2 regions of the Margalitia sp. FSL K6-0131 genome follow, and region 1 is predicted to be linked to the other one. Evidence: a T-box and tRNA genes for the amino acid it is inferred to sense, from the RefSeq annotation. Region 1 holds a T-box; the other holds one or more tRNA genes.
What was found. The T-box of region 1 lies ahead of metG (methionine--tRNA ligase). A T-box ahead of a tRNA ligase gene usually reads a tRNA of that ligase, here a tRNA-Met.

Region 1 (11,978 bases):
ATTTCCAAACTCCGCTTCTACAAAATCTTTTAATGCATTTGCATCTTCTATTACAGCTTTTCTAATAATTAGATCAGTTGACGTTAAATCTGGAATGGAATAGTCTTTTAAGGAAACAATCATATCTCTTGGGGATGACAAGATTTCTACAATCGGAGAAACTACCACGCCTTCTAACATGGCTTTGGTCATCTCATCATTTACATCAAAAATTGCTTTTATCAATAAACCCTCATTAATATAAACTTGTTTGAATCGCTTCATTCTGTTGCATGCATTCTCTAATACCTGAAAGGTTGTATGGGTGACTTTCATATTAAAAAATTCAGTTTGAATGCCTTGCTCTTGATTATTGAAGTTTATTTTTTGCATACGTTCTTTTAAAGTATCATAAAGCTTTGGGTAATGAAGAAAAAGCTCTGCACATCCCCCTGTTCTTTCTCTCAAAATCCCAAGTATCAAATGAATTGGATACACAATATTAGTAGATTTGTGTGCTTCCATTTCAGCATTTTTAAATATTCTTAAAGTACGTTCTGAAAATTTCATTTGGTTTACATCCGCTTCACAGCTCACCAACTAAGTATCACCCCTAAACGATTTTGTCTGCATAATTGTTCGGTTTCAATTCGTTGAAATACTTACTGTGCCTCAGCTAACCTCTTGAGTGCAAATAATATTGAATGCTCATCATCATCGTAATCTTTCTCTTCGTCCTCTTCTTGTCTATTATCATCTTGTTCAATAGTAAGATATGTGGCATCCCCTTTTACGTGTAAGATGTAACTCATAACGAAATAATTTTCCGGCTTGTCCTCCAAACCACTAATGGGACATTCTTACGGATGATTATGATATAAAACTATTTTATAGTCATTTTTAATCTTTTGAACAAATGAGAACCAATCATAAAAGGAACTGCCAATTCCTGTTTCTATTATAAGAAATTGCTCACCTTTACCAACTACACGATACTCCAATTCAGTTCCATCCAAATAATAATCCCCCAATAAAATAAATTCTAAAGATATTTTTCAAATACAACTATTCTATTAATGGAACATAAAACCCTTCAAAAATGTAAAAAATATGTAATATTATTTAACAAAAAAAGCGCAAACCCTAATTAGAATTTGCGTAATTAATGCACTTCTTATTTTATATTAATAACGTTTTACTTCATTCTTTCAAACACTTTGGCTATTTAACTTTTCCAGTTCTTCTTCTATTCTTGTGAGGTCTATTCTTTCAAATAATGGTTCCACATTTGATAATTGCAAAGAATTAACATAAAATGCTTTCCATTCTGTTTCCGTTGTTTTTAACATTTCTTTTACCTTAGAGCTCGAAAAAGGAAGGAATGGCATCAAGATATATGCTAAATTAGCTATTAAATAAACACAATCAGCAATAGTTTGTTTACAAGACTCGATATCTTCCTTTATCTCTATCCAAGGCTGCCTTTCATCAAAGTACTTATTTGAATATCTGACAAGTTCGAATGCTTTTTCCAGTGCTCTTTTGAAAGCAGTATTTTCTATACAATTTCCTACTTCCCTGTATAAATCATTTATTTTCTTCTCAATAGCAGGGGTAATGATTTTGTTAGGAATGACTCCATCAAACGATTTTTGTATAAATTTCAATGTCCGATTTACGAAGTTTCCGTACCCGCCTAATAATTCACTATTATGACTATAAATGAAATCTCTCCAAGAAAAATCAGCATCTCTGCTCTCTGGAGAATTTATCGTAAGGAAATAGCGTATGGAATCTGGATCATATTTTTCTAATATATCCGGAACCCAGACCGCCCAGTTTTTACTGGTGGACAATTTCTTCTTTTCTAAAGTTAAATATTCATTCGAAACGATATGTGTTGGTAATCGTTCCTTCCCGAAACCGGCGAGGATTCCTGGCCAAATGATCGAATGAAACGGAATATTATCCTTCCCATGAACATAATAAGATTTTGCCGAGGAGTTCCAAAAGATGGAATCATCATTATTTGTTTCTTTCGCCCAAAGCTTACTTGCTGAGTAATAACCTGATACAGCTTCTATCCATACATAAATTTTCTTTTCCTCATAACCTTCGATTGGAACACTTACCCCAATAGGCAAATCTCTTGAGACTGCCCTGTCCTGTAGTCCTTCCTTTAAATAACGTTTTGTTAAAGAAACAGCATTTTCTCTCCAAAGCTTTTTATTTTCAGCGTCATGTACATAGTTCTCCAAAAAAACCTGAAAAGAGCTTAGTGCAAAGTAAAAATGCTCGGTGAATTTTGTCGTCGGAGGATGACCACAAATTTTACACTTTCGTTCAAGCAACTCAAGCGGTTCTAAAATAGCCGAACAATGATCACATTGATCTCCTCGCGCAGTCTCTTTGCAAGAGGGGCAAAGTCCTTCTACAAATCGATCAGGCAAGAACTGCTCACAATGTTCGCAATAAGTTTGTTCCACTTCTTTTTTGTAAATTAACCCTTTATCGAGTAGATCTAAAAAAATCTCTTGTACGACTTTATGATGATGCTGTGTATCTGTTCTTGTGTAAATATCGTATGAAAATCCTAATCTTGAAAAACAATCTTCAAATTCCTGATGATACCGGTCAGCAATCTCTTTCGGTGAAATTCCTTCCTGCTTTGCCCTAATGGTAATAGGTGTTCCATTACAATCACTGCCGGAAATATATAATACTTTTTCTCCTTTTAAACGATAATATCTTGCTAAAATATCACCCGGAAGCAAGCTTGAAATATGACCTAAATGTAGGGAGCCATTTGCATAAGCCCACGCTCCACCGATAAAAACACTCATTTTAATTACCTCCTATATCCTTTTTTCCTCTTCTTCCTGGGTTTTGGGCACCTATCTTGCCTTTTGGTGACCATTTTTCCTACCTTCCCTGTGTTTTAGGCACCTAAATCCCCTATTGAGTATTGATATTTGAAAACAAAAAACCCCGCCCTCAACTAAAAATAGTTAAGGACGAGGTTTGAATACCCACGTGATACCACCTTATTTCACAAATAGTTCACACTATTTGCCTCAGCAAGTACGGAGTAAAACTTTTACTCTTATACTGTGACGTTGATAACGAGAGTCAAAACTCGTCGCAGCCTACTAATACGAAAAGTATGTTCAGTACGAAGCTCAGAGACCATTTTTCAAATGTTTATTTTTGCTTCTTTTCAGCTACCGAAGCTCTCTTTTGAAAAACAAAATCATTTTACTTTTTCTCTTCATTGCCTTTATTTTTTTATTAATCATAATTTATAAAATAAATATTCCAATGTCAATATAAAAAAAATAAATACATTTAATTTTACTGTTCGGGATATGCTTCTTTTATAAATTGAATGGAGTGCTTAATTAATGAAATTAGTACTTCAATATTTATATCTGCTACTTTATTAATATAAACACATGCTTTCCCAGTTGTATGTTTTCCAAAATCCTTTAATAACTCTTTTTGAGGACCATCTTCACATGGAGATAAATATAGACTTATTTTCGATTTTCGGGGTGAAAATCCGACAAGCGGTGCATCACCTTCATGGCCGGATTTATATTTATAATGATAAGAACCAAAACCAATGATGCTCGTTCCCCACATTTTCGCCTGATGACCAGTTGCCTCGGTAAAAATATCTAATAATGTATAAGCATCTTCCTTTTTTTTAGGTGTTTCAATTTTTTCAATAAAATCAATAACATTATGATCGGTTTCTTTTGTTTTTAATTCATACATAATTTTTGACTCTCCATTTTTTATATTTTATTGGAACACGACTTTTTCAAATAATACTAAAAAACGATCCTTTTCTTATTACTTCTATTTTAAACAGTAAATTAATAGGGCATTCAATCATGCTAGAACTATTAACAATCCATTTAATTTGAGTTAACGATTTTCCACACACCACACGAACAATTGGTTTACTAATTGAACCCCCATCGTAACCGTTTGTTTATGGGTAAATCTATTTCTACTTCCGAATATCAGTTTTTTTTACTGGGAATCTTAACACCGTTTTCAACTTTGCCGGTTCAGTCTTACGAGGATCTGACAAATAAATTTCCCGATGAATTTTGCTTGAACGAATATAACCATGTTCTAAACAAAACGCTTCCATTCGTGTAAAGCTTTCTGGTTCATCGTCAAAGCTTCCAATATGCATCATTTGACAACTCAATCCCTCTTCGGCATGTTCAAACCGAATTTTCTTTAGGAATGGGCTTGGCCTTTTCCTTTTCGACTGTTCCAAAAATCGTTCAAAATGTTCTTCAGTCAAAAAATCTGGTTGGCGTATCATAATCGTGTACTTAAAATTGCTTTTGTCTGTCGCGGGCTTTGATCAATCAAGTCCCATAAGCCCTCGAGTGGAAAAACCGTATATTTATAGTATCCAGCTGGTACATTTTCACTTTTGTATGACATTCTCACCGCATAACTCATACTGTACAACGCTTCTGTTGCCATGGCGAATTCTTCCCCGTTAGGGTCCCCAGAACCATTGACCATAAAAAATGACATCCTCGGTACTACTACAATTTCCGGCGACATTTTAGGCATATAGAGTTGCTTATAATCTTTTTTATAATCTACCTTTTTGTCCAAATAATAACATCTCCCTTTTATTGAATAACCCACTTTGACACAACGAGTGTGTTTATTAACCTATTTTCACTTTATAATATACTCCTGCCGAACAGATTCAACCTTAATTTGTTACTACTCATTACTTCCTGTATGTATATCAATAAAAGCTGATTCGAGCAATAGATGAAATTCAAGAGACTCCAATATCAATAACAAGGTTTAACATAGTTTCTCAATTATATTTTATAACATTTCAAACACTAAATGGAAAATTTATAATATTTATTAAACTCAAAAATATTTTGTAGTCATAAATTTTTGTTTATAATTGATTATTATTGAAATAGCATATTATACTTTTTTGTATAGATAATCAGGTTGCTATTGAAGGATGTGTAACCATTGTCAAATGAATCTATAAATCACTTAAAACCAGATTGTGAAAATTGCTTTGGTTTGTGTTGTGTCGCATTACCATATGCGAAATCTGCAGATTTTGCTTTCGATAAAGATAGCGGAACTCCATGCAGAAACTTAAAGCCAAATTTCCAATGCAGTATCCATAAAGATCTTAGAAATAAAGGGTTTCGAGGATGTGCTGCTTATGAATGCTTTGGTGCTGGGCAAAAAGTTTCTCAAGTAATCTATGAAGGAAATGATTGGCGGAATGATGCAGAACAAGCTATGGAAATGTTTAATGTGTTTCCTATAGTACAGCAGCTTCACGAGATGCTTTGGTATTTACACGAAGCTCTGAACACGGAAGCTTCCAAACCTATCCACCAACAATTGCATGTTATGTATGAGGAAACGGAACTCCTTACGAAACAAAGCCCAGAAAATATTTTAAATATTAATGTTCATGAGCATCGATCAAAGGTTAATGAATTACTTTTGCGCACAAGTGAACTGGTTAGAGCTAAAACCCTTAACAAGAAGTTTAAGAAGAAAATCCAGTATGACTTAATTGGCGCAAAACTTAAAGGTGCGGATTTAAAAGGCGCTAGTTTAAGAGGAGTGCTGTTAATTGCTGCGGATCTAAGAGATGCAGACTTAAGAATGACGGACCTAATTGGGGCAGACTTTAGAGATGCCGATTTAAGTGGTGCAAATCTTACAGGAAGTATTTTTTTGACACAGGCACAAGTGAATGCGGCGAAGGGTGATAGAAACACGAAATTACCACCATCATTAAAGAGTCCTGACCATTGGAAATGAGATATCACCAATTAAACTTATCTTAACCCCAACCTAATAAAATTGGGGTTCTTTTTCATTATACTTTATCATTCAAAAGTGTTTAATCTCGAATGCCTGCCATTAATTAAGTTAAATAACAAAATGATGACTTTCCTGATCTTCCCAAAACGTAAATAAAAGCAATTCAATTCCTGATAGATTTTCCGATAAAGGCGGCGAAACAATGAAGGTATGATGCATATGTCCAGAACCGCCTCCACTCCCCTCTTTGCCATTTGTCTTTTTAAGGAAAAGATCACTCCCAAACATTATCCAATTTATCAGCATAAAAATCTATTGCTTTCCGATACTGTAAAATATCTTTGTCCGATGTCGTATCTACCAAACATTTAAGTAATAGCTCCATAGCTGCACTATACTCGTTTAAATTATATAGAGTCATTGAGTAAAAAGCCTGAATGGCCATATTATTTGGGAATATTTTTATCCCTTTTAAAAATGTTTCTTGAGATTTTTCATATTCTCCTAGTGTTCTATATGTACTTCCTAAGCCCAATAATGCACCTTCTAATTCTTTCCCTGACAATCCTAACCTAATCGCTTTTTCATAATAAGGGACAGCTCTTGATTCCTCTCCTAAAACATCAAAACTCCAAGCACATTGATAATTAATGAATGCATCATTTGGATCATTTTCAACCAGCTTTATTAATAGTTTGTTCGATTCTTGATAATCACCATTATTTCGCAGCTCTATTGCTTTTTCTAATTCTTTTTTCAACTTGATCCTCTCCAACTTATATGATTACAAAATATAGATTCCTAGCGATTTAGGATCTTCCCTTTAATTTATACAATTATGGTTACAAGAATTTATTAAACATAATTGCCATATCAGAGGTCTGTCTTTTCCAAATCATATGGTCACTCCCCGTACCCCAGTAATCTTTCAGTAAATAATCCGGTTCTCCAAATTTCTTTTTCCATATTTTCTGTGCATTAGAATACCCGCTGTCCAAACAGAATTTCGTGATTCCCCTGCTTTGGAGAGTAATAAAGATTACATTTAAGAGAAGTGTTCCAATCCCCTTCCTTTGGTGATCTGGATGAACAAATACAGTGCCAATCTCAACGACATCTTTTAATTCACCATTTGAGTAAATATTGATAAGCTCACTCGAAGCACCATATTCAATAGTACCGACAATTTTATTTTCTCTTGTATCTACAGCAATCCAAAAGAAACGCTCTTCCCCTTTGCTTTCTAAATCACATTCTAGTAATTTCTGCTTTTGAACAATTTCTTTTTCAATATCATCCACTAATTCAGACAATCCCTCATTAGCAAAAGTTTCGCTTATGACGTGATTGAAAAATTGGTGCAGTTCTGCTTGGTCCTCCTGTCTCGGTCTTCTGATTTCAATATTCCCCAATGTCCTTTACTCCTTTATTGATATTTTTATTCTAAAAAACCACTTTAGGCGATTTGCAATTCTATTAAAAACACAAATTTGACTTACCACGAAAGACATTAAGTCTAATGAGTAATATTCCTTGTCATTCCAATTGAGAATTTCCTAAACCCCAATGATACATAATAGGGTTCCAATCCTTCTACACACATTAGCTGAGGAATAACTCGGTTTTCTTCACAATGTTGAACCAACTGATCGACTATTGCTTTACCGATTCCCTTAGACTGATATGCCGGCAGTACACAAACTCCGCATATTATTCCGGTAATCACTCCATCCGAAATCACACGTCCCATTCCGACCATTTTATCTTCATCAAATGCATATATAGCATACCAGCTTTGCTTACACATTTTTTCTAAATCGATTTCTGATAAATTTAATGAATTCCAGCCTAAAGCTTCATATAATTTAAGTAATTGTTTAAAACTCTCAGGCTGCTTAGTTGTATATATTATTGGTTTCAACACGTTTTCATCCCTTTATTTTGATACTAATTATTTTAGAAATAAAACTGGTAAAATCAATAAGAAGCCTTTACGATTCATAGTATATACGCTTTTAACATCATAATTGGTTTCCTTTTTGCATCTCTCTGTTCCAATTTTCCTATCCATTCTCATTCAATTGTCCTATCTAATTCACTTAAAATTTGAAAACATAGGATATTCATCCTGATTATGTAAATTCTAAAGAATTATTGTACATTTACAGCAAATATTATCCTAACTTAATAAATATACTGCCTAATGAATAAAAAGATTAGATGATTAAGGGAGGATATTTACATGCATGTGGGGGAAATTATTAAAGTTTTTCGTGAAAGGAATGGAATAACTCAAGCACAACTCGGAGAAGGAATATGTACAACTACACATGTCAGTAAGATTGAAAATGGAAAAACTGCATACTCTCCGGAAATTATTACCCTTTTTTCAGAACGTTTGCAAATTGATGTCCATAAAGAAATGGAAACCTTTCAAAACATTGAAAAACAACTGCATAACTGGCACCATGCTATTATTATGAAAAGAAGAAAAGCTATAGAATCAATAAAGGAAAACCTTGATTCATCACCATATATTCATTTTTCTAAATATGCATCACTTTATCAATTAATTTTAGCTAGATACTTTCTATTTTATGAAGAGGATGAAAAGGCAGTTCAAATTTTAAACAATCTCAATAATAAACAGGATGAGCTAACCCCATTTGAAAGAAACCTGCTTTGGCATGCATTTAGTATTTATCATCTTTTTCATTCAACCGATTTTAAAAACGAAGATGTAGCACTTCAGCTTTTAAAACGTATTAATATTGAAGAATACGGGAACCAAGAATACTTTTATCATCTATCTGTTGCCTATCATTATATTGGCTCGAAAATGATGTCTTATATTTATGCGGAAAAAGCACTAAAGTACTTTAAAAAAACAAACAATTACTTGCATGCATTTAATGCAGAATCTATTATCTTATTGCAAATTGGCAGCGAAATTGACTTTAAAGAACTGGAAGAACGGTACCAAAACTTAATTCATGATAGTGAAGTATTTGGAGCAACGGATAAACAAGGAATGTTTCTAAGCAATCTCGGACTAGAGTATTATAATAGAGGAGAATATGTGAAGGCCCAAAAATGTTACGATGCTGCATTAAAACTTGCCGAAAAAGCTACAATGACTTATCTTAAAAGATTATATAATTATGTTAATACTTGTGCAGAAGGTAAATTACTTCGTAAAACTATATTACTAAAGAAAGCACATGAAGGAATTTCACTCGCCAAACAGTTCAATAATCAGCTTTATATCATTTTATTTAAGCTTGTCATTCTGAACATTGACAAACAAATGGATCAATACTATACCTTTCTTGAAAAAAATGCTCTCCCCTATTTTAAAGAAAGTAACAGTACCCGTTGGATTCATTTATTTGGAAGAAAACTATATGACCATTATGTTGAAACAGAGCAACCTTTAAAAGCTTTTCATATTTCAAATATTTTCATCGCTACCAATTCATAAATACTAATTATTAAAAGCCCATGCAACCCAACCTTTATGTTTTCTATGTCGACTAACATGGGCTTTTTTATTTTTTAACCTTCGTTCAATGACCCTGACGCTTGCTCGGCATTGAACTTCCATTCCACTTGCAATGCATCTCCTTGGAATTGATTTTGATCCTGACCGTTATCTTTAAATTCAAACAGTACAATCATTTTATTTTTCTCGCCTGGTGCAAGCCCATCCGCTTTTGGTCCAGAAAGAGTGTCTATTTGTGTAAGATCTGGGGTTTGATTTTTTAAATCGTATAATGTTGTTTCGATAACTGGTGTACTGGCATTATTTTGGTTATAGAGGATCGTTACTTTAATATGCTTAGCCATATCTTCTGTATTTTCCTTACCATTTAATTTTGCATCGTCTACTTTGTAATCCGTGTTTAATAACACCTTTGAAATGGCAAGTGATCCATTATTAGTTAATTGAAATTCACGTTTAATTTCGTCACCGGGTTTAATATTATTCACATTCACAACGGTTGAAGGATTAACGGATAAATCTAATGTACCAGCAGCAAATGTGTTATTAGTTGCTTCCGTGTCACTAAAGTATGCATATGTACCTCCTCCTATTAATGAAAATCCCAATGCCGCTGTAATAAATCCCTTTGTTACTTTTTTGGTTAAACTCATATTTATTCCTCCTCTATTATGGTTAAATCTATTTATCTCTTAATTATCACTGTAGATTTGATAAATAAGAGTAATACCTAATTTTTAAGCATTTTTCACTTCTACTTCTTTCATTGTTCTCAAGATGGACCAAACGGATGAAAGTACTAACATAATCCCAGGTATAATAAGCAGGAGTGCCGCACCTATCTTAGAAGTAGCATAGTTAATGACATATCCCATATAGGGAATGGTAAAATTAGTATATTTTCCTACGACATTTTTAGGCATTACCATATTCATGTCTGGAGCGTCATTATTATCTCCCTTTGTTTTGTACAGTGGTTGTCCATTCACTTCTTTTACCTTGATAATTCTATGGGTGATTAACTTTTCTCCATCTTTAAATGTGATGACATCTTTCTTATGATATGAACTTTTTGAATCCCCCAATTTAATAGCGATTATCGAGCCGGTTTTAAATGTAGGCTCCATTGAACCAGATAATACAACCTTGACTTGATAGCCAAAAATGGTAGGTTCACCCCCTGAAGCTCTAGAGGAGAGAACTAGGATCACCAAACAGCACATTAGAACTAAAACAATCCCGCTTATAACTCTACCTGAGATTCGAAATATCTTTTTCATATTTTTCATCATGCTCCGCCCTCACCTTCTCTTGTGAATTTTTGTTTTTTTCTTCTTGGTCCAACAGTTTTAACTTCTCTATATAAAATTCAATCATTTCATCGATTTGTTGAGAACGCTCTGTTATTCTTTTCTCGTTAATAAGATCGTTCACATTTCTATATCCATCCACTACATATTTAAGGTCTGAATCATTATGAACCCGTTGATAATAACCGGCCAACTCGTTATTTATCACGAAAAATGAATTGATATATTGTTTGATCCTAATTGCTCTGTCTAACCTATCTTCAACCTCGGAAAATCCAAGTTTATTTGATGGTTGTTTCATCGTTTTAAAGTATTGATCAATACTATTTGCAATAGTGAATGCCCTCTCTTTTAAATCAATAATAGTTGCTGGAAAAACAAGTGCAGAAGTCATGGATATTTTGCCAAGAAAAACTTGACTGGAAAAACTCGCCTCTGTTTTTCCTACTAATTTAGTTCCTAAGAAAAAGCAATTACAGCATAAGCAGAAAAAAATCCCCCATTTATTAATCCGTGTCATTCCCACTCTCCTTTACCAATTCATATTTGTGCTCATCGTAACTAATTTTCAGAATGTTGTAAATTGGGTTATTTTATATGAAAATTTGTCCATTTTTAGTTTATTTTTTATCAAAGATACTTAAAATCCGTAAAAATACCGAAAAAAATAACCCAATACGCAAACTATTGACGCTAAATTGAAAATTCCGAATAATGGTGTTGAAATTCAAAAATTTATGGAGAGGTGACTAGTTTGAAGAAAGATAAGAAAAATATCAAAAAGGTAATCCCGGCAGTATTGGCAGCAGCATCTATTACTTTCGGAGGAATGGCACTGCCAATTCAACATTCATTTGCGGCGGAAACAATAAAGTATAACCAACAATTAAAAACCCCTTCCTCTATTATTGGAACATGGGAAGCCCCAAAAGGTCTTAGCAAACAAGAAGCTGTATATGCATTTCTACAATCAAAAAGTAAATTATTTAAATCGTCCGGAGATATAAAGGATCAGTATAAAATTACTCATGAACAATTTGACAAAGAAACTCAAACTTATCATGTGCGTACAGTTCAACAATTTAATGGCATCCCAATTTACGGATCCGATCAAACTATTGCACTGGATAAGGACAATAATGTGTTTGCATACTTTGGTAAAGTAACACCTACTTTAACAGCACGCAGCGTAATGTCTACAACTGCCTCCATCTCTAATGAAAAAGCTGTTGATGTTGCCAAACAAGACATTGAAAAACAAATAGGAGAGGTTAAAAACTACGATGGCGACATCGATTCGCAGCTAATCATTTACCCATATAAAGGTAAGAGCTATC
Region 2 (11,978 bases), 2.0 Mb from region 1:
AGTAAAAATTGATCCAAAATCCGTAGGGGTCGGCCAATATCAACATGATGTTTCGCAAAAGAAATTAAATGATTCTTTAACATTTGTGGTGGAAACCGCTGTAAACCAAGTTGGGGTGAATGTAAATACAGCTTCACCTTCACTTCTACAATATGTAGCTGGTTTAAGTAAAACTGTAGCTGGAAACATTGTTAAAGTTCGGAATGAGAGTGGTCGGTTCGTTAATCGAAGGCAATTAAAGGACATTCCTCGTTTAGGAGCAAAAACGTATGAGCAATGTATCGGGTTTCTGAGGGTAACAGATGGGGACGAGCCGCTTGATAAAACCTCTATTCACCCTGAAAGATATGAAGAAGTAAAAGCATTGTTGAAAAAGTTGAATTTTACCACTGCAGATATTGGTTCTGAAAAATTAAAGGCTGCAATTGAAGCTCTGTCTATTCAAGAGATTTCGAATGAATTAGGAATAGGAGAGCTTACCTTACGAGATATTATAGATGCATTAAATAAACCGGGACGTGACCCGAGGGATGAATTACCTAAACCACTATTGAAGAAAGATATTTTAAAACTAGAAGACTTAAAGCCTGGAATGGAAATGCAAGGTACAGTAAGAAATGTTGTTGACTTTGGAGCATTTGTGGATGTAGGAGTAAAAGAAGATGGACTAGTCCACATTTCAAAATTAAGCAATCAATTTGTCAAACATCCGCTTGATGTTGTATCTGTTGGGGATATTGTTACTGTGTGGGTTGAAAACGTTGATACTCAAAAAGGAAGATTATCCCTTACAATGCTGAAAAAATAAGTAAGACTGCAATAGGTCTGTTACTTTGGAGAACATTGTGTGAAAAAAAACGACCGAAACGCGTACATGTTTGGTCGTTTTTTGAATTTAGCGGACAGAGGTTCCGTTATCTGCGAGAAAATGGGTTGTTTCCTTCGATTTGCGGACACAAGTTCCGTTATTTAGCAAAATATCAGTAATTTCAATGTGTTTTTTCGCGAATAACGGAACCTCTGTCCGCTTAGTCATGAAATTGAGGTCATTTTATCAAAATAACGGATTCTCTGTCCTCTAATATTATATAGATAGATCGGTAAGACCATGAAATATCAATTGGATTTTTCATTGTTCTGGTTTGTGTAAAAAAACCAGCATTGATTTAATAGTTTAATTTGATATCGATTTTTTTCATTAAACGCCCTTCGCATTTGATTCTGAAACCAGATTGGCATATCGAAACCTCCTTGATTGATAAGTAGGTTAATACCTAGTATATGTTATAATGGGTTGTCATGTTCATTTTGAGTTGTTTAAAAAGGGGAGTTTAAGATTGGACAATCTAAAGCTTCAAAAACTTGTTGAGGATATTTCAATCACTTTTTTTGGAAAGCCATTTAAACATTATGCGTTATTCAATCCGAGATTGCGAACAACTGGTGGACGCTATTTATTGAAGAGCCATAATATTGAGCTTAATTATAAGTATTTTGAGGAGCATGGAATGACGGAACTCATTGCAATCATTAAGCATGAATTATGTCATTATCATCTTCATATAGAAGGAAGAGGCTATCAGCATAAGGATTATGATTTTAAGGCATTGTTAAAACAAGTTGGAGGTTCGAGATTTTGTACGCCTCTTAAAAATGTAAAAACAAAAAGAGTGACTGTTCTTCATTTGTATGAATGTACGAACTGTAAAACCCTGTATAAAAGAAAGAGAAAAGTGGATACGACTCGTTATGTATGTGGAAAATGCGGAGGAAAGCTAAATAAAGCAAAATAATAGTGTCGTAAAAAAGTTTTTTTGAAATTGGGTTGACACATGGCCTGTTCCTCATTATAATTTTAAGAGTCGAGATTGAAATAATATTCCGCAGTAGCTCAGTGGTAGAGCTATCGGCTGTTAACCGATCGGTCGTAGGTTCGAATCCTACCTGCGGAGCCAATATGGGGAAGTACTCAAGTGGCTGAAGAGGCGCCCCTGCTAAGGGTGTAGGTCGCGTAAGCGGCGCGAGGGTTCAAATCCCTCCTTCTCCGCCATAATTCATTAGTTGTTATGGCCCGTTGGTCAAGCGGTTAAGACACCGCCCTTTCACGGCGGTAACACGGGTTCGAATCCCGTACGGGTCATTAGAAATTCATAATATTGGTCTGGTAGTTCAGCTGGTTAGAATGCCTGCCTGTCACGCAGGAGGTCGCGGGTTCGAGTCCCGTCCAGACCGCCATTTTTAATGGGGTTTGAAATTTGTTTTAGTATATGCTATGATGAATTTCCTTTCTTTTAAAATCAATATTGGGCTATAGCCAAGTGGTAAGGCAACGGACTTTGACTCCGTCATTCGCTGGTTCGAATCCAGCTAGCCCAGCCATTTTTTTATTTTTGAAAACTTTAACGAGCCATTAGCTCAGTCGGTAGAGCATCTGACTTTTAATCAGAGGGTCGAAGGTTCGAGTCCTTCATGGCTCACCATTTTAACGTGGATTTTCTTTCTGTAACGCGGGTGTGGCGGAATTGGCAGACGCACCAGACTTAGGATCTGGCGCCGCAAGGCGTGGGGGTTCGACTCCCTTCACCCGCACCAAAATTTACTATTGAAATTTATCTAGCTGTTTGTTATAATGTTTTTTGTCACTTTTAATAAATGCGGTCGTGGCGGAATGGCAGACGCGCTAGGTTGAGGGCCTAGTGGGGGCAACCCCGTGGAGGTTCAAGTCCTCTCGGCCGCACCAAAGTTTTTTGCACAGCAAATTAACTTTCTATAAATAATTTCACTATAATGCGCCCATAGCTCAATTGGATAGAGCGTTTGACTACGGATCAAAAGGTTAGGGGTTCGACTCCTCTTGGGCGCGCCATAAAAAAACTATTCAAGCGAGTATATTATTGTTTTGTATACTTACTTCAATCGGGAAGTAGCTCAGCTTGGTAGAGCACATGGTTTGGGACCATGGGGTCGCAGGTTCGAATCCTGTCTTCCCGACCATTATGAAATTTAAATATGCGGGTGTAGTTTAGTGGTAAAACTACAGCCTTCCAAGCTGTTGTCGTGGGTTCGATTCCCATCACCCGCTCCAAAAAAAGATTTTAAAAAGTTGTTGACATCTTCTTCTGGAGATGATAAACTATAAAAGTTGCTTCACAAGAAGCGGCAAATAATTGATCTTTGAAAACTGAACAGAACGAAACGTCAATGTTTTAAATAATGAGCTATATCAAACACTTTTTTGGAGAGTTTGATCCTGGCTCAGGACGAACGCTGGCGGCGTGCCTAATACATGCAAGTCGAGCGGACTTTTAAAAGCTTGCTTTTAAAAGTTAGCGGCGGACGGGTGAGTAACACGTGGGTAACCTGCCTGTAAGACTGGGATAACTCCGGGAAACCGGGGCTAATACCGGATAACTTCTTTCCTCGCATGAGGAAAGATTGAAAGATGGCTTCGGCTATCACTTACAGATGGACCCGCGGCGCATTAGCTAGTTGGTGAGGTAACGGCTCACCAAGGCGACGATGCGTAGCCGACCTGAGAGGGTGATCGGCCACACTGGGACTGAGACACGGCCCAGACTCCTACGGGAGGCAGCAGTAGGGAATCTTCCGCAATGGACGAAAGTCTGACGGAGCAACGCCGCGTGAGTGATGAAGGTTTTCGGATCGTAAAACTCTGTTGTTAGGGAAGAACAAGTATCGTTCGAATAGGGCGGTACCTTGACGGTACCTAACCAGAAAGCCACGGCTAACTACGTGCCAGCAGCCGCGGTAATACGTAGGTGGCAAGCGTTGTCCGGAATTATTGGGCGTAAAGCGCGCGCAGGCGGTTTCTTAAGTCTGATGTGAAAGCCCACGGCTCAACCGTGGAGGGTCATTGGAAACTGGGAGACTTGAGTGCAGAAGAGGAGAGTGGAATTCCACGTGTAGCGGTGAAATGCGTAGAGATGTGGAGGAACACCAGTGGCGAAGGCGACTCTCTGGTCTGTAACTGACGCTGAGGCGCGAAAGCGTGGGGAGCGAACAGGATTAGATACCCTGGTAGTCCACGCCGTAAACGATGAGTGCTAAGTGTTAGAGGGTTTCCGCCCTTTAGTGCTGCAGCTAACGCATTAAGCACTCCGCCTGGGGAGTACGGCCGCAAGGCTGAAACTCAAAGGAATTGACGGGGGCCCGCACAAGCGGTGGAGCATGTGGTTTAATTCGAAGCAACGCGAAGAACCTTACCAGGTCTTGACATCCTCTGACAACCCTAGAGATAGGGCGTTCCCCTTCGGGGGACAGAGTGACAGGTGGTGCATGGTTGTCGTCAGCTCGTGTCGTGAGATGTTGGGTTAAGTCCCGCAACGAGCGCAACCCTTGACCTTAGTTGCCAGCATTCAGTTGGGCACTCTAAGGTGACTGCCGGTGACAAACCGGAGGAAGGTGGGGATGACGTCAAATCATCATGCCCCTTATGACCTGGGCTACACACGTGCTACAATGGATGGTACAAAGGGCTGCGAGACCGCGAGGTTAAGCCAATCCCATAAAACCATTCTCAGTTCGGATTGCAGGCTGCAACTCGCCTGCATGAAGCCGGAATCGCTAGTAATCGCGGATCAGCATGCCGCGGTGAATACGTTCCCGGGCCTTGTACACACCGCCCGTCACACCACGAGAGTTTGTAACACCCGAAGTCGGTGAGGTAACCTTTTGGAGCCAGCCGCCGAAGGTGGGACAGATGATTGGGGTGAAGTCGTAACAAGGTAGCCGTATCGGAAGGTGCGGCTGGATCACCTCCTTTCTAAGGATAATGGAAAACCACTTACGTGGTTACAAGAAGACGTTTATAAGTTCTGTTCAGTTTTGAAAGGTCAATCCTTTCAAATATATTGTTATAAATTAGAAACTATTAAGAAACTTTTTCTAATTCTAACAAAGTTTTTTGCTCCTGCGGCAAAGCATATTCGAGGATGATTAGGTTCACCTCGGAGCAAGTCAGCATGTAGCAAATTCTCTGACGTTTAATCATGATGTGATTGAAGTCAGTAGCCTTGTTCCTTGAAAACTAGATACTGATAGAAGAAACCAAGTAAAACCGAGAATCGCCACTTTATGGATTTCATCCAATTTAAAGTAGTAATAACCTTATAGGTTAAGTTAGTAAGGGCGCACGGTGGATGCCTTGGCACTAGGAGCCGATGAAGGACGGGACTAACACCGATATGCTTCGGGGAGCTGTAAGCAAGCTTTGATCCGGAGATTTCCGAATGGGGGAACCCACTGCTCGTAATGGAGCAGTATCTTTACCTGAATACATAGGGTAATGAAGGCAGACCCGGGGAACTGAAACATCTAAGTACCCGGAGGAAGAGAAAGCAAACGCGATTTCCTGAGTAGCGGCGAGCGAAACGGAAGAAGCCCAAACCAAGAGGCTTGCCTCTTGGGGTTGTAGGACACTCTATACGGAGTTACAAAGGAACGGAGTAGATGAAGAGGTCTGGAAAGGCCCGTCAAAGAAGGTAACAACCCTGTAGTTGAAACTTCGTTCCCTCCAGAGTGGATCCTGAGTACGGCGGGACACGTGAAATCCCGTCGGAAGCAGGGAGGACCATCTCCCAAGGCTAAATACTCCCTAGTGACCGATAGTGAACCAGTACCGTGAGGGAAAGGTGAAAAGCACCCCGGGAGGGGAGTGAAAGAGAACCTGAAACCGTGTGCCTACAAGTAGTTAGAGCCCGTTAATGGGTGATAGCGTGCCTTTTGTAGAATGAACCGGCGAGTTACGATTTCATGCAAGGTTAAGCTGATGAAGCGGAGCCGCAGCGAAAGCGAGTCTGAATAGGGCGAATAAGTATGAGGTCGTAGACCCGAAACCAGGTGATCTACCCATGTCCAGGGTGAAGGTAAGGTAACACTTACTGGAGGCCCGAACCCACGCACGTTGAAAAGTGCGGGGATGAGGTGTGGGTAGCGGAGAAATTCCAATCGAACTTGGAGATAGCTGGTTCTCTCCGAAATAGCTTTAGGGCTAGCCTCAAGATGAAGAGTATTGGAGGTAGAGCACTGTTTGGACTAGGGGCCCTCATCGGGTTACCGAATTCAGACAAACTCCGAATGCCAAATACTTATGCTTGGGAGTCAGACTGCGAGTGATAAGATCCGTAGTCAAAAGGGAAACAGCCCAGACCACCAGCTAAGGTCCCAAAGTATACGTTAAGTGGAAAAGGATGTGGAGTTGCTTAGACAACCAGGATGTTGGCTTAGAAGCAGCCACCATTTAAAGAGTGCGTAATAGCTCACTGGTCGAGTGACTCTGCGCCGAAAATGTACCGGGGCTAAACGTATCACCGAAGCTGTGGATGGACACCTGACAGGTGTCCGTGGTAGGAGAGCGTTCTAAGGGCGGTGAAGCTAGACCGGAAGGACTAGTGGAGCGCTTAGAAGTGAGAATGCCGGTATGAGTAGCGAAAGAAGGGTGAGAATCCCTTCCACCGAATGCCTAAGGTTTCCTGAGGAAGGCTCGTCCGCTCAGGGTTAGTCGGGACCTAAGCCGAGGCCGAAAGGCGTAGGCGATGGACAACAGGTTGATATTCCTGTACCACCTCTTCACCGTTTGAACGATGGGGGGACGCAGGAGGATAGGGTAAGCGCACTGCTGGTTATGTGCGTCTAAGCAGTTAGGCTGGTTACGAGGCAAATCCCGTAACCGTGAAGGCGGAGCTGTGATAGCGAGGGAAATATAGTACCGAAGTTCCTGATTCCACACTGCCAAGAAAATCCTCTAGTGAGGTGAAAGGTGCCCGTACCGCAAACCGACACAGGTAGGCGAGGAGAGAATCCTAAGGTGAGCGAGAGAACTCTCGTTAAGGAACTCGGCAAAATGACCCCGTAACTTCGGGAGAAGGGGTGCTCTGGTAGGGTGCAAGCCCGAGAGAGCCGCAGTGAATAGGCCCAGGCGACTGTTTAGCAAAAACACAGGTCTCTGCGAAGCCGCAAGGCGAAGTATAGGGGCTGACGCCTGCCCGGTGCTGGAAGGTTAAGAGGAGGGGTTAGCGTAAGCGAAGCTCTGAATTGAAGCCCCAGTAAACGGCGGCCGTAACTATAACGGTCCTAAGGTAGCGAAATTCCTTGTCAGGTAAGTTCTGACCCGCACGAAAGGCGTAACGATCTGGGCACTGTCTCAACGAGAGACTCGGTGAAATTATAGTACCTGTGAAGATGCAGGTTACCCGCGACAGGACGGAAAGACCCCGTGGAGCTTTACTGCAGCCTGATATTGAATTTTGGTACAGCTTGTACAGGATAGGTAGGAGCCTTTGAAGCCGGAGCGCCAGCTTCGGTGGAGGCGTCGGTGGGATACTACCCTGGCTGTATTGAAATTCTAACCCGCACCCCTGATCGGGGTGGGAGACAGTGTCAGGCAGGCAGTTTGACTGGGGCGGTCGCCTCCTAAAGAGTAACGGAGGCGCCCAAAGGTTCCCTCAGAATGGTTGGAAATCATTCGTAGAGTGTAAAGGCACAAGGGAGCTTGACTGCGAGACCTACAAGTCGAGCAGGGACGAAAGTCGGGCTTAGTGATCCGGTGGTTCCGCATGGAAGGGCCATCGCTCAACGGATAAAAGCTACCCCGGGGATAACAGGCTTATCTCCCCCAAGAGTCCACATCGACGGGGAGGTTTGGCACCTCGATGTCGGCTCATCGCATCCTGGGGCTGTAGTCGGTCCCAAGGGTTGGGCTGTTCGCCCATTAAAGCGGTACGCGAGCTGGGTTCAGAACGTCGTGAGACAGTTCGGTCCCTATCCGTCGTGGGCGTAGGAAATTTGAGAGGAGCTGTCCTTAGTACGAGAGGACCGGGATGGACGCACCGCTGGTGTACCAGTTGTCTTGCCAAAGGCATCGCTGGGTAGCTATGTGCGGAAGGGATAAGTGCTGAAAGCATCTAAGCATGAAGCCCCCCTCAAGATGAGATTTCCCATAGCGCAAGCTAGTAAGATCCCTGAAAGATGATCAGGTTGATAGGTTCGAGGTGGAAGTGTGGCGACACATGGAGCTGACGAATACTAATCGATCGAGGACTTAACCAAAATAGAGCGATTCTCTTTACTTCTTCTTCTACAGTATTTAGTTTTGAGGGAACAAACCTCACAACAAAAAAAGTTATTTTGCCTTTGGCAAAAAACTAAGGTCTGGTAATTATGGCGAGAAGGTCACACCCGTTCTCATCCCGAACACGGAAGTTAAGCTTCTCAGCGCCGATGGTAGTTGGGGGCTCTCCCCCTGCAAGAGTAGGACGTTGCCAGGCTTTTGCTTTTATAGTATTTATATTACCGTCGCGGGGTGGAGCAGTCCGGTAGCTCGTCGGGCTCATAACCCGAAGGTCGCAGGTTCAAATCCTGCCCCCGCAATCATATGTGAAAAACGAAACTTTAAGTTTCGTTTTTTTCTTTATAAAAAGATTTTATGGCAATGGAGGAATAAACTTATGCTTCATATAAGGGATGCCGCTGTAACAGATTTAGCAGCAATGCTAGAAATTTACAATGAAGCAATACGAAATCTTTCTGCAACGTTTGACCTAGTTGAACAAACAATAGAACAACGGATGGTTTGGTATAAGGAGCATAGCGGAAAATACCCGTTCATTGTTGCTGAAATGGATGGGAAAGTTGTAGGCTATAGTTGTTTAAGTAAATTTAGGGATAAAGAAGCGTACTCCCAAACAACAGAACTATCCATATACCTTTCATCTGATTGCAGAGGAAAAGGTGTCGGAAGCGTGTTAATGCAAGAAATTCTGATTCGGGCCGCAAAAGATGGATATCATACTATCATTAGCGGGATTACTGGCGGTAATGAGGCAAGTGTAAAGCTCCATGAAAAGTTTGGATTTGAATTTGTGGGCTGTTTTAAAGAAGTGGGATATAAATTTAATGAATGGCAGGATGTTCATTTTTATCAACTTATTCTTTAAGATATGTGTACGACTGTTGGGACCCCAGCAGTTTTTCTTTTGAATTATGGTTAAAAGTTAAAAAGACTTGTACGCTTTGCTCATTTATTGGTATTGAGGTAAACTAGCAGTATAATGATTTCCTTAGGACGTATAATCCTAAGGCTTTTTAATAAGTCTTTTATTATTTTATATAAATTTTTTAGCTAAAACGCTACTTTTTAGAGGAGATCGGTATGCAGGTTTATGAATGGATTTCAAATGGACCAGAAGAAACGTTTGTATTTGCTAAGAAATTAGCATCAATGCTTCAAGAAAATGATTTGATATTATTAGAAGGTGACTTAGGGGCAGGAAAAACGACTTTTACCAAAGGAATTGCTGCTGGTTTGGGAATACGCAGAACTGTAAATAGTCCTACCTTTACCATCATAAAGGAATATCACGGCAGACTTCCTCTGTTTCATATGGATGTATATCGTATACAGGATTCCTATGAGGATCTGGGGTTTGATGAATATTTTGAAGGTGGAGGAGTGACCATAGTTGAATGGTCCAAGATGATTCAGGAGCAACTGCCGCCTGATTATTTGGAAGTCACCATCACACATCAAGGTGATCAAATAAGAAAATTGGAATTTAATCCAAAGGGACAGCGATATGAGTCTTTGTGTAAGGAGTTATTTAAATGAAGGTACTAGCAATTGATACATCGAACCAAGTACTGGGGATTGCCCTTCTAGAGGAAGGAAAGGTTATTGGTGAGTATATAACAAATTTGAAAAAAAATCATAGTATTAGAGTAATGCCGGCTATTCAACATTTGCTTCAGGATTGTGATACATTGCCGAAGGAGTTGGAGAAAATTGTTGTGGCAAAAGGACCGGGTTCCTATACGGGGGTAAGGATTGGTGTAACGATTGCGAAATCATTGGCATGGAGCTTAAAGATACCGCTTGTAGGCGTGTCTAGCTTAGCATTAATGACCGGTGTCGGTCGTTATTTCGATGGATATTTATCGCCGTTGTTTGATGCAAGAAGGGGACAGCTATACACAGGCTTGTATAGATATCATGAAAATAAACTGGAAACAGTGAAGAATGATTGCAATATATTAGCGGTTAATTGGGCGGAAGAACTAAAGAGATTAAACAAAAAAATATTATTTATTGGTCAGGATGCTGCACTTCATCAATCAGTGTTAAGAGATGTACTAGGAAACTATGCGGTATTTGCGGAAATAACAGAAAACAATCCTCGTCCTAGCGAATTAGGTCTTTTAGGGATGGATATGCCAGGTGAAGATATCCATACCTTTGTACCAAATTATATAAGGTTAGTGGAAGCTGAGGCAAAGTGGTTAGAGGCACATAAAAATGATGATGTTGGGTCAGGGGATTAACATGTCACATATTACATTTCGCAAAGCAACTCTGGATGATTTAGATGGAATTATCAAGGTGGAGTTGGAATCATTCACCCTTCCATGGTCCCGGGAAGCTTTTTACAATGAGTTCGTGAATAACCAATTTGCACATTATTTTATCTTAGAACATAATGGCAACATAATTGGCTATTGTGGGGTATGGATTGTCGTGGATGAGGCACATATCACAAATATCGCTATATCGCCGGAATATCGCGGTTTAAAATTGGGTAAAAGTTTGATGAAAAAAATGATGGAATTTGCAAGACTTCATCGTGCCCACTCTATGACCTTAGAGGTTCGGGTTACCAATCATATAGCACAATCATTATACCGAAAGCTTGGCTTCCAGGATGGAGGCATTCGAAAAGGCTATTATACGGATAATCATGAAGATGCTTTAGTAATGTGGGTGAAATTATAATGGAAAAAGATCTTATCGTACTAGGGATAGAAACAAGCTGTGATGAAACGGCAGCATCCGTTATCAAAAATGGGACGATTATTTTATCAAATGTTGTTGCTTCTCAAATTGAAAGCCACAAACGGTTTGGCGGTGTTGTGCCGGAACTGGCATCCAGGCATCATGTTGAACAAATAACAATTGTGATAGAAGAGGCATTAAAGGAAGCTGGGATTACACTAGCAGAATTAGATGCAATTGCTGTAACGGAGGGGCCAGGATTAGTTGGAGCATTATTAGTTGGGGTCAATGCTGCAAAGGCAATAGCTTTCGCTAACAATATCCCATTGGTAAGTGTTCACCATATAGCTGGTCATATTTATGCAAATAGACTAATAAAGGAAATGACTTTTCCATTATTGTCACTTGTTGTTTCGGGAGGTCATACCGAAATAGTCTATATGGAGGAGCATGGAGAGTTTAAGGTAATAGGGGAAACAAGGGACGATGCTGCTGGGGAAGCCTATGACAAAGTAGCCAGAACATTGAACTTGCCATATCCAGGTGGTCCGCATATTGACCGCCTTGCTCATGAGGGGACACCAACTATTGATTTGCCGCGTGCATGGTTGGAAGAAGACTCCTATGATTTTAGTTTTAGCGGCTTAAAATCTGCGGTTATAAACACTTTGCACAATGCCGCCCAAAAAGGGATATCGATTGATTCAAAGGATTTGGCAGCAAGCTTTCAAGATAGCGTTATTGATGTACTTGTTACAAAAACTGTACGTGCTGCAAAAGAATATAACGTAAAGCAAGTTCTATTATCAGGTGGTGTCGCCGCGAATAAGGGCCTGCGAAAAGCTTTGGAAGAGGCATTTAAGCAATTGCCATCTATAGAACTAGTAATCCCGCCATTAAACTTATGCACAGATAATGCTGCCATGATTGCTGCTGCTGGAAGTGTGTTATTTGAAAAAGGGAAAAGAAGCAGCCTTGCTTTAAATGCGAATCCGGGATTAGATATTGAGAGTTTTTAATCAACAAAAAAAGCATTCAGTGATAACTGAATGCTTTTTTTGTGAAGAGATAACGGAGAATTTTATACAAAAATCGTCCTTATTATAACTTATTCATAAGTCTGTGGATAACATATTTAATGAAAAAATCCACAAACTTATGTCAGATAAGAAATGGTTAAAAAGGGACGAACAGA

Region 2: it encodes a tRNA-Met, which carries the amino acid that the T-box ahead of metG (methionine--tRNA ligase) is inferred to sense. The anticodon was not compared.

The regions. Positions count from the first base shown of each region.
Region 1 is NZ_JBBOZS010000001.1:3,151,162-3,163,139, forward strand. It holds gene NSQ59_RS15465 (GNAT family N-acetyltransferase) at 1-549, opposite strand, end outside; gene NSQ59_RS15470 (hypothetical protein) at 642-791, opposite strand; gene NSQ59_RS15475 (hypothetical protein) at 840-995, opposite strand; gene metG (methionine--tRNA ligase) at 1,188-2,822, opposite strand; T-box leader at 2,987-3,260, opposite strand; gene NSQ59_RS15485 (DUF1801 domain-containing protein) at 3,331-3,756, opposite strand; gene NSQ59_RS15490 (GyrI-like domain-containing protein) at 3,995-4,321, opposite strand; gene NSQ59_RS15495 (hypothetical protein) at 4,318-4,626, opposite strand; gene NSQ59_RS15500 (pentapeptide repeat-containing protein) at 5,011-5,826, shown strand; gene NSQ59_RS15505 (tetratricopeptide repeat protein) at 6,104-6,589, opposite strand; gene NSQ59_RS15510 (GNAT family N-acetyltransferase) at 6,672-7,241, opposite strand; gene NSQ59_RS15515 (GNAT family N-acetyltransferase) at 7,346-7,750, opposite strand; gene NSQ59_RS15520 (helix-turn-helix domain-containing protein) at 8,072-9,310, shown strand; gene NSQ59_RS15525 (TasA family protein) at 9,385-9,984, opposite strand; gene sipW (signal peptidase I SipW) at 10,069-10,611, opposite strand; gene NSQ59_RS15535 (hypothetical protein) at 10,583-11,161, opposite strand; gene NSQ59_RS15540 (M4 family metallopeptidase) at 11,471-11,978, shown strand, end outside.
Region 2 is NZ_JBBOZS010000001.1:5,173,737-5,185,714, reverse strand. It holds gene NSQ59_RS25400 (Tex family protein) at 1-808, shown strand, start outside; gene cmpA (cortex morphogenetic protein CmpA) at 1,117-1,239, opposite strand; gene NSQ59_RS25390 (SprT family protein) at 1,338-1,793, shown strand; tRNA gene NSQ59_RS25385 (tRNA-Asn) at 1,881-1,955, shown strand; tRNA gene NSQ59_RS25380 (tRNA-Ser) at 1,960-2,050, shown strand; tRNA gene NSQ59_RS25375 (tRNA-Glu) at 2,069-2,140, shown strand; tRNA gene NSQ59_RS25370 (tRNA-Asp) at 2,159-2,235, shown strand; tRNA gene NSQ59_RS25365 (tRNA-Gln) at 2,305-2,379, shown strand; tRNA gene NSQ59_RS25360 (tRNA-Lys) at 2,405-2,480, shown strand; tRNA gene NSQ59_RS25355 (tRNA-Leu) at 2,508-2,592, shown strand; tRNA gene NSQ59_RS25350 (tRNA-Leu) at 2,655-2,740, shown strand; tRNA gene NSQ59_RS25345 (tRNA-Arg) at 2,790-2,866, shown strand; tRNA gene NSQ59_RS25340 (tRNA-Pro) at 2,918-2,994, shown strand; tRNA gene NSQ59_RS25335 (tRNA-Gly) at 3,012-3,085, shown strand; rRNA gene NSQ59_RS25330 (16S ribosomal RNA) at 3,233-4,783, shown strand; rRNA gene NSQ59_RS25325 (23S ribosomal RNA) at 5,133-8,067, shown strand; rRNA gene rrf (5S ribosomal RNA) at 8,169-8,285, shown strand; tRNA gene NSQ59_RS25315 (tRNA-Met) at 8,315-8,388, shown strand; gene NSQ59_RS25310 (GNAT family N-acetyltransferase) at 8,466-8,954, shown strand; gene tsaE (tRNA (adenosine(37)-N6)-threonylcarbamoyltransferase complex ATPase subunit type 1 TsaE) at 9,170-9,625, shown strand; gene tsaB (tRNA (adenosine(37)-N6)-threonylcarbamoyltransferase complex dimerization subunit type 1 TsaB) at 9,622-10,335, shown strand; gene rimI (ribosomal protein S18-alanine N-acetyltransferase) at 10,337-10,783, shown strand; gene tsaD (tRNA (adenosine(37)-N6)-threonylcarbamoyltransferase complex transferase subunit TsaD) at 10,783-11,802, shown strand.